3 regions of the Ornithinibacillus jepli genome follow, and region 3 is predicted to be linked to each of the others. Evidence: riboswitches for the same ligand, from Rfam matches in the RefSeq annotation. Region 3 holds a riboswitch; each other region holds the start of a gene.
What was found. A riboswitch is a leader RNA that binds a small molecule or an ion and turns the genes downstream of it on or off. The one in region 3 is predicted to bind cyclic di-GMP.

Region 1 (3,179 bases), on a different contig from region 3:
TAGGATACTTTATTAATTTTTCACAGTCCCAAAATGGTGCTTTTCTATTATTAATACCAGGGGTTATTTTACTTGGTTATGCTGCAATAACAATATGGAGAGCAATCAAAGAATTAGATGTGCCAAAAGAAAAAAGCGTAAAAGAAGAGAATAGTAGTTTGACATAATTTCTAAACAACATATAAATCTTGCCTGAAAAGGGGGCAATCAAGTGAAACGGATATTATTTGTAAGTATCTTATGTATGTTTAGTTTTGCAATCGTAATGGGCCCAGTTAATAGCTATGCGAATGTTTCCGCTGGAAATTCCGAGATTGATATTAGTTTATCGCCAACAGATGTTTTATTTGAGGTTAGTAATATGAAACCAGGGGATTGGGCTCCGAGAGAGCTTACTATTAAAAACAATGGAAAGCAGGACTTCTCCTATCAGATGAGCATTAGTAATGAAGGGGACGAAAAATTATTTAACGAACTTCTATTAGAAATTACGGATAAGGACAGTTCCATTTATAATGGAAAACTAGTTGAATTTGACGTACTGCCTAAGAGATTACTTGAAGCAACTGAAAGTGAGAAGTTAACCATTACGCTTCGTTTCCCTGAACATTTAGGTAATGAATTCCAGGGACTTAGTACAAGTTTTAAACTTACGTTTGTTGCAGAAGGTAGTGAAAACTCTATAGATCCAGAAGACCCAAAAAATGGCGATAAGAATCCAGTAGCAAATGATGAGGTAGACGGTGTCATCAATACCGGTGATGATCATACAGGAGGTAAGCAGCTTCCTAATACAGCATCAAATATGTTTAATTATTTAGTTATAGGTGCTTGTTTACTAATTGCGGGAATACTTATCTCATTAATTTCGAAAAGAAAGAGAAAAGCTCGGATTAGTAAGGTATAAATTATCATTAAAAGTATTATTTCTGCAAACTCCTCGTACAAAACTAGTTACATTCTGACAAAACAAGACACACATGAAGTACTAGTTCTTTAGTATAATATAATTAGAATATAATACCATCTATACAAAGGCAAACCCATTGAAAGGTGGGGACGCAAAATCACAGGTCCATTCTTGGATGGCTGGATTGCATAGATAACTATGGGGGATGGGGATTTGAATAAAGTGGAAAAAGAGATCAGTTTAGACTATGAGTGGATCTTGTTAATCAAGGAGGCAAAAAAGCAAGGGATAACTTTAGAAGAAGTTCGTCTATTTCTAGCTGAAGCCAAGAAACATACATAAGACTTTTGGTGTATTTTTGTACTTTATATAGAACTGCTCACCTATTATGTGGTATAATTTCGCTTGAAAGAGGTGAGTCGACTTGATCGGAGAAAAAATTAAACAACTACGTAAAGAAAAGAAAATGTCAATATCGGAACTCGCAGAAAAAGCGAATGTCGCAAAATCTTACTTAAGTTCAATCGAACGTAACCTCCAATCGAATCCATCAATCCAGTTTATTGAGAAAATAAGCGCGGTTTTAGGTGTCTCTGTTAATGAGTTAATTAATACAAATGACGCAGTTGAACTAGAAGATTTAGATGGCGAGTGGCTTAAAATAGTCAAAGAGGCTATGGAGTCCGGTGTTTCTAAAGAGGAATTTAAAAACTTTCTTGAATTTAATAAATGGAGAAAAAATCAAAACTAAGACCGTGGGCCAAACTGCGGTTTTTTATTTTTGTGGTATCATTGTGAAAAAACATTAGACAAGTATGGTGGAATGATGATTCGTAAACTTAAGTACTGGTTTTTACCAATTATATGGATGGCAATTATTTTTATTTCTTCATCAACACCTTATGAGAAACAGGATATAAAACCGTATCTTACAGGTGTAATTGATTTTTCATTTATAAGACCCTATCTTAGTTGGGTTTCTTTTTATTATAATCAGTCAGAAGTTAGTATTGCTGCCTTAGGAGAAAATGGATTTATAGAGTTTTTCATTCGGAAAGGAGCCCATTTCGGTTCTTTCTTTATTTTAACAATTCTTATTACGATAGCTTTACGAAAGACATTAGAATGGAATTTACAAAAAATTCTAGTTGTCTCATTCTCAATCGCATTTGCATATGCTATTATTGATGAAGTACATCAAGGATTCACACCAAATAGAACGCCTTATTATGGAGATGTATTAATTGATGGCTTTGGAGCTATAATAGCTTGCTTCATTCTATTAAATTGGCTAAAAAAACGTTTGTAAAAATTATTTAATAGAATTGTGGTCAAAAAGGCATCGATTTTGTGATAAGATAGGTTTCAATAATATCAAAACACTAGGTCAAGGCGGTAATGTAATGGTTGAACGTGAGTTTTTTAAGAATATGATGAAGAGAGTTATTGATGATACTGAAAAAAATAAAATACGTTCATCTGATGAACTAATTCAAACACTGATTAAAGAGTTAAGTGATCAAGGAGCATTCAAAGAGGAGAAACGTATTGTAAATTAATTGGTGATCAAAGAGGAGCTATTCTTTTGGAATAGCTCCTCTATGCGTAGGCCGTAACATCGCCCTTAACTGGACAACTCTATAGCCTTATGCTACTTTGTAATTGTATTTTGAAGGGTAGGTAATATACAGAATGGATCATACATCACTATTAATAAGAAATGTAAACGTATACTTAGAGAAAGAAGTATTAGTAAATGGTAGTTTATTAATAGAACGAGGTAAGATTAAAGCAATTTTTCGAGAAAAAGAAATACCGAATAGTTATCCAAGTCATTTTAAGATTATGGATGTAGGAGGCTTAAATGCTGTACCGGGATTTATTGATGGCCACATTCATGGTGCAAATGGATCAGATGTTATGGATGGAACAGAAGAATCATTAGATAATATAGCAAAGGTACTGCCAAAAGAAGGAACCACTAGTTTCTTAGCTACTACAATCACACAGTCTCAAGAGAATATTGAACTGGCACTCCAAAATATAGCAGATTATCAAATAAAAGAAGGCTTTGCTGAGGTTCTCGGTATCCATTTAGAAGGACCATTTATTGAGGAAAGTAGAAAAGGCGCACAACCTTTAGAGCATATTCACAGACCAGATAAAGTATTGTTTGATAAATGGCAGGCGATTGCTAACAATAAAATTAAAACAATTACCATGGCACCAGAACATGATGAGGACGGTTCGTTTATCCGATACTTAGCAG
Region 2 (3,179 bases), on a different contig from region 3:
AGAATTACTTGATTTTGTCGTGATATAAAGAATAGTAAACGCCTGTTCGAAATTTCCTTCTTCAATCACATCAACCTCAGGTACCGTTTTAATTACTTCCCCTAGATCTTCCAATTGATCAAAAACCATGTAAGCTCTTGGACCCTTTAATATGCAGTCTGAATTTAATTGTACAGTTATTTGGAAGGCTTGATGGCCATTTTCCTTAGCTTGTGACATAACAGTAGACTGGTACTCGTCTAACTCTAATGTTTGAAAAGCTTTGGGATCAGATGCATTGCTTTGGACTTGTTCCTGGGAGGAAGTACCACTCTCCACTTGCTTTAAACGCATAACAAGCTCTGATACATCCTTCTTTCCATCATTTCCTTCACTTATCGATTGAACCATTTCCTCTAGAGCTTCAGTAGCTAAAAAAGAAATATCAATAACTTCTGTAGTGACTGTTAATTCATGGTGACGAATTTTATCTAGTACATTTTCCATTTGGTGGGTTAATGAAGCAATATCTTCAAAGCCCATTGTTGCGGACATTCCCTTTAATGTGTGCGCGGAACGGAAAATTTCCTGTACAATATCTATCTCCGTCGGTAGCTTTTCTAGTCTAAGAAGATGATCATTAATTGCCTGCAAATGTTCACGACTTTCATCCAGGAATACTTCTATGTATTGATCTGTATCCATGTCTACTCCACTTCCCTTCTGGCTTTAATTAATCTAGTAATAAATAAAGGTTTAAATCTCCTAGTGAACCAAACTTTACTGGAATGACTAATGACCTCTCATACCCTGAAAGTGTCGTACTTCCGTTCATAATGGTAGGTGCTGTAATATCTGTTGTAACCCCTTTTTCCACTATACTTGTAGAAAGGGCTCCTGCTAGCATATTTCCAAGTTCCCCGCTGAACGATACTAACATTTCGTCTTGTAATGGCATTCCAAACATTGCTTCACCGATTGAACCAAATATGGATGGGGCACCTGACAATACTAATTTTCCCTTTACATCCCCAGTAATCCCGATAAGCACTCCAAATTCTAGCTTTAATGAATCGTTGGATAGTTTCGGTTTATCGATAGTATGATCAATAGGGATGATCTTTTTCAATGAATCGATTGTTCCGTTTAACAAAATCGTAACAAACTCACTTTTCACGTTTGTTGCTGTAAGCAATATGTTGACCTCCTGTATTTATGATTTCCACTATAAAAAATAAAAAGACTACCCCAATATAGGAATAGCCAAGGAATATGTATAAACTTGGTAGCCAGGCGATCATAGTCTTTGTAGACGTTAGACCCTAGAGCTTTGCGTCCCATCTTTTCAAATGGTTTGCCTTTATCATAGTTCTTTATACTCATTATAGTAAATATGAACTATTAAATCGTAGTATAAAAATTCATAAAAATCAATAGGAAAACAATTTAGGGGAAAAATTACATCTTTTATTCAAGGAAAGTAATGGGAAATTGTTCCCTAACAACCAATCCACTTGAACAGTCTACTCCCTATCTGCTACCCTAACAAAAGAACTACCCAAAAAATTCCACATAAAAAAGAGGGATATTACTATGAAGGCAATTATCACAAAACAACCGGGTGGGGCGGAACAATTACATGTAACAGATTGGCCAAAACCCGAACCCGGTGAAGGAGAATTGTTAGTTAAAGTAAAAGCTGCGGCGATTAATCGTTCAGATATAATCAATCGAGAAGGCCAATCAGGTTATTTAAAAAATCCAGTGCTAGGAATAGAAGTAGCAGGGATTGTGGAACAAACTGGACCGAACACAGAAGTTAAAGTCGGTACTAGCGTGATGGGGCTTGTAAATGGTGGTGGATATGCAGAATATGCGATCATGCCTGCTGAACGGGCAATGGTCATTCCAGAAGGCTTATCATTTGAAGAGGCTGCAGCAATCCCGGAAGTATTTTTAACTGCTTATCAAACGCTATTTTGGTTAGGACATTTAAAAAAGGGCGAAACCGTACTCATTCATGCTGGTGGAAGTGGAGTTGGAACTGCAGCAATTCAATTGGCGAAACAAATTGCCTTGGCGAACGTCATCACGACTGCTGGCTCAAAAGAAAAGCTAGATTTTGCTCGGTCATTAGGAGCAGACTACTGTATTAATTATAAGGAAAGTGATTTTTCCGAGGAAGTAGTACAAGTCACGAACGGTCAAGGTGTTGATTTGATCCTGGACTTTGTCGGCGCATCCTATTGGGAAAAAAATCTCTCCAGCATTAAGGTAGACGGGCGCTGGGTATTGATTGGCATATTAGGGGGAGCAAAGAAAGAAGTTAATTTGATGGATATCATGAACAAACGAATCCAGCTAACAGGCACATTGCTTACCCCAAGAAGTGATCAGTATAAGGAAAAACTAACTGCTGATTTTATGACAGCTGCTTTAGAACTATTTAAGACGAAACAACTTCAACCAATTATTGACCGTGTTTTTGCTTTTGAGGAAATTCAACACGCACATCTATACATGGAACAAAATAAAAACATAGGAAAAATAATCTTAAAAGTCGATTCATCTAGCTAATTATTAGGTACTCAACAAGAAAATCATCATGCTTGTGGGGCTTTTCGCCCCACTTTATTAAAACGCACCCGATCCGCCACCACCACCGCCTACACCTGTACCAGTCCCTACTGTAGTTGAAGAACCAGTCGAAGTCGTTGCGGCTACTGCAGTATCTGCTTGGCCGAAGTGTTGATTAGCTGATGTTGCAATAAGAAAGAATAGCATAATGTTTGTTGTATCCATGCTCGAACTAGATGTGTTATTAATTTGATTAAAAAGTATTTTACTTCGTTCAATTATTCTTTTATCACCTATACCATGGGTGTAATTTATCGCCAAGATTTGGTCATCTTCACTCCACTTTGACCACTGACTAGATGGCAGTTCACCAACACCCTTTTTAAAATGTTTCCATTGTTCCCATATGACAGCACCATTTAACGTTCTCGGATTATGAAAAATACTAAATGCGAGTAAGCAAAACATAAGGATAATAGAAAAGAACATCCACATAAACAATTCGTGCATTCCTAAATAAATGCAAAATGGAATTAGCAGCAGACTAGAGATCGCAACTGTCCATCGAAAGCCCGCTTTTGATTGGGTGAGCTTATTCGATTGTAATTCCTCTCGAATTGCAT
Region 3 (3,179 bases):
TAGATCCTCAGCATATAGTTCCATATCCACTGTTTTATAAAACACATCATATGCATCAGCTGTGGTTGAATCCCAAGAAATAGCCAAATCATTGTTTTCATCCAAGGAAACTAATAAGTTAGTTGGCCCTAGATTATTAATTGCATCAACACTAGCAAACTTATAAACTGCTTGATTATCTTCTACATAAACAATTATATTTCCAGCATCATTAATAATAGCATGTTCCACAGTAAACGGGAATGTAGCAAGATTAGTATAATCAGCTTTTGAATACACTCCTGTTGGCGATACGATATACTCTGCTGACGTAGCAATGACATCTTCATTAAAGTTATACTGAGTTATCATATCGGACTTAGAAAATTGATGTTCTGCATAATATAACGCTTCACCATCTAATAATAGTTTACGAGTTGGTAATGAAAAACTTTCACTAGAAGGCGTTAAGGTCAAATCTTCTATATTTAACGAATATAATTTTGAGCCAGTGGAGTTAGACTCACCAATATACACTAATTTATTTAAAGAATCATACGCAATATCTGGCTCACTTAAGATTTGATATTTGTTAGTTTGGATTTCTTCACCGACTCTAATTTCACTACCTGTACTTAAGTCAATTTGATAAACCCAAGTACTTTGATCTTCTGTTACATAGAACAATAATGATCCATCAGCCGCAATACGATATGGATTTTGTTTCGTGATAACGTTGGTCATACTTCCATCTGCTAAATTAATAACAGCTACAGAAGTACTTCCATAGTTAGAGACATATAATTTCCCATTAACTAAATCAATATCTGAAGGGCGAGAGCCGATGTACTGTGTATCTAAAACTTCCATAGTAAGACTGTCAATTGTGTACAGCACATTGCTTTCTAGTGAAATTGCATATATTTTTTTACTAGTTTCATCTAAAACCCAATCTGTCACACTTTGGTTAATAGGAAGCTTATAATTTTTAACTTCATAGACCTTAGATGTTAGTGTTGTAGGTAAGCTACTATAGTCTTTTTTATGTAGTGTCTTGTTGTATGAATCATATAGATATACTTCGGAATTTGCAGGCGCAAGGACTAAATCCACATCGATATCTAAATCGCTAACTTTAAAATACTCATCCTTGTCATATATTGCTTCTTTTGTAAAAACAAAATCTGCTGTTACATCAAGAACTGTGCCGGGATATGAAGTAAATTCATAAGTACCATTTATAATTGCTAAATCATTTTTATCAAAACTAATTCCGCCATAAAAAATTTCATCGGAATCCATTACAATATTTTTATCCTTGGCATTTACTCCATACCCTTCATCATATGTAGATTGAGAAAGAATGGAATAATCTGTTTGTGAAAGTTTATAGATGTTTGAACTTGTATGGCCCGATTCTGCGACATATAATACACCTGTTTCAGATGCTAGACTTGGTTCATAAAACGAATGTGCAATTGAGTCATTGTCCGGGTTCACCAGAGTAGTTTCCGTAGAGTCTATTAAATCCTTTTCTACGATTCTACTATGTTGGTCACTATTAGAATAATATAATTTGTTATCGATAACCGTTATACTATAAGGAGTACCCTCTAAAGTAATAGCTACTACTTCTAGATTAGTTAAATCTACCTTAACAACCTTGCTTTCTCCTCTAACTGCTATCCATAGTGTATTGGCATCTAACTCTAAATCACTTAAGTCAGTTCCAATTGCTAACGTGTTTGTGACTTCAAATGTAGCTCTTGAAATCACCTTTAGATTGCCTTGTGCAGTGATGGCATAGATATTTGTTTCATCATACGACCAATCTGTGATGTCCTCGGTTAATTTGATTAAATCACCTGTTTCGGTGACTTCTTGGGCATGTGTTAGATTTGGAGTATAGATATTACTTAACACTAATAACACTACCAGCATGCCACTGATGAATCTTCTCAAAAAATCCCCTCCCAATTAAAAAAACTTTGCACAACAAAAAAAGAGCAAAGCAGAACGGGATTTATTCGTTGGCAACCCGGCTGTCATAATACCCAAAAATAGTACCTTAGACCCGCAGCTTTGCGTCACTCTCTTTCGAAAGTTTTGCCTTTTTCTTTTTTGTGCTAGGACCATAATCCCATAAAAGGGAATGATTTGTCAAGATTTGTCGGAAAAATCTTGCAAAACACAATACATCAATTCACATGTTATTTATAAATTTATCCAATAATTCACCAAATAAAAGGCGTCAGTATCACTTTCCCAAAAAACTAAAATAGACTGATACCTAATTATTTATCCAGAGTTCGTTAAAGCGGAGAGCAGAAATGATAGGACATGTTGCCTATCTAGGTAGAGCAATTGCGTATAGTAATGGAGCTTAAGAGACTATGTACGAGGTAGTGTTCGTGATTATACTTATGGATCTGGTAAGAATGAAGAACATGCTGATACTCTAACTATTTCCAATCTAATCGTTGGAGATTCACCTGAAGATGTAGACACGGTAATTGCCAAGAAGGTTTGTTTAGAATATGAAGCATAATAGAGGAGTGGGACAAGGGACCTGTCCCCCTGTCCCAGTTATTCATTAATAGGGAGCTTCCACATTTGACCTAGTATTACACTGTATTGTTCTGGAGTTATTTTTACAAATCCACTTCCACTAGTAAATGTCATTTCACCAAAATAAATTTTTCCATCTACATTATAAAAGTCTACTCTAACATGCGTGAAACCCTGACAAAGCTTCTTTGCCAAGTCCACCATCAATTCAAAATTATTAGGTTTAGGGACTGGAAAATCTGTATTTTTAAACTGATGTTGTGTCCACTCTTGTAATTCCCAATTTAGGTTATATACATTTCTACGGCGGTCATTAAATCGATCGATGTCTACCCAACAATAATGAACCTCACCGTTAAAACATAAAAATTTAAAATCCTTTAACTCACCATTTGAATCTTCCATAAATGTTTCAGCAATTATTTTTGGTTTAATGTCCTTATAATGCATTTCAAATCCAACAAATGCAAAATTTATTTTCATCCATCGATTAAATTGCTTTTTTGCTTTAATTCTATCCAACTTATTTTTATCTTTTACAATTAAATTTGTCCCACATGCATTGTTTGTTTTTAATACAAATTGTTGCGGTAACAGTTCAAAATCAATTTCATCAAAATTATCCCACACTC

Region 1: linked by a shared signal. The riboswitch ahead of AB1K81_RS13365 (anti-repressor SinI family protein) and the one ahead of AB1K81_RS17310 (S-layer homology domain-containing protein) in region 3 are both predicted to bind cyclic di-GMP.
Region 2: linked by a shared signal. The riboswitch ahead of AB1K81_RS18445 (chemotaxis protein CheX) and the one ahead of AB1K81_RS17310 (S-layer homology domain-containing protein) in region 3 are both predicted to bind cyclic di-GMP.

What each region holds. Positions count from the first base shown of each region.
Region 1 covers NZ_JBFEGG010000003.1:326,263-329,441, forward strand. The annotation lists gene sipW (signal peptidase I SipW) at 1-167, shown strand, start outside; gene AB1K81_RS13360 (TasA family protein) at 212-907, shown strand; cyclic di-GMP riboswitch class I at 1,027-1,102, shown strand; gene AB1K81_RS13365 (anti-repressor SinI family protein) at 1,133-1,252, shown strand; gene AB1K81_RS13370 (helix-turn-helix domain-containing protein) at 1,335-1,661, shown strand; gene AB1K81_RS13375 (VanZ family protein) at 1,737-2,219, shown strand; gene AB1K81_RS13380 (hypothetical protein) at 2,314-2,469, shown strand; gene nagA (N-acetylglucosamine-6-phosphate deacetylase) at 2,603-3,179, shown strand, end outside.
Region 2 covers NZ_JBFEGG010000010.1:36,385-39,563, reverse strand. The annotation lists gene AB1K81_RS18450 (chemotaxis protein CheW) at 1-684, opposite strand, end outside; gene AB1K81_RS18445 (chemotaxis protein CheX) at 713-1,174, opposite strand; cyclic di-GMP riboswitch class I at 1,261-1,348, opposite strand; gene AB1K81_RS18440 (NAD(P)H-quinone oxidoreductase) at 1,573-2,556, shown strand; gene AB1K81_RS18435 (DUF2207 domain-containing protein) at 2,614-3,179, opposite strand, start outside.
Region 3 covers NZ_JBFEGG010000007.1:33,606-36,784, forward strand. The annotation lists gene AB1K81_RS17310 (S-layer homology domain-containing protein) at 1-1,941, opposite strand, end outside; cyclic di-GMP riboswitch class I at 2,009-2,100, opposite strand; gene AB1K81_RS17315 (ATP-grasp fold amidoligase family protein) at 2,566-3,179, opposite strand, start outside.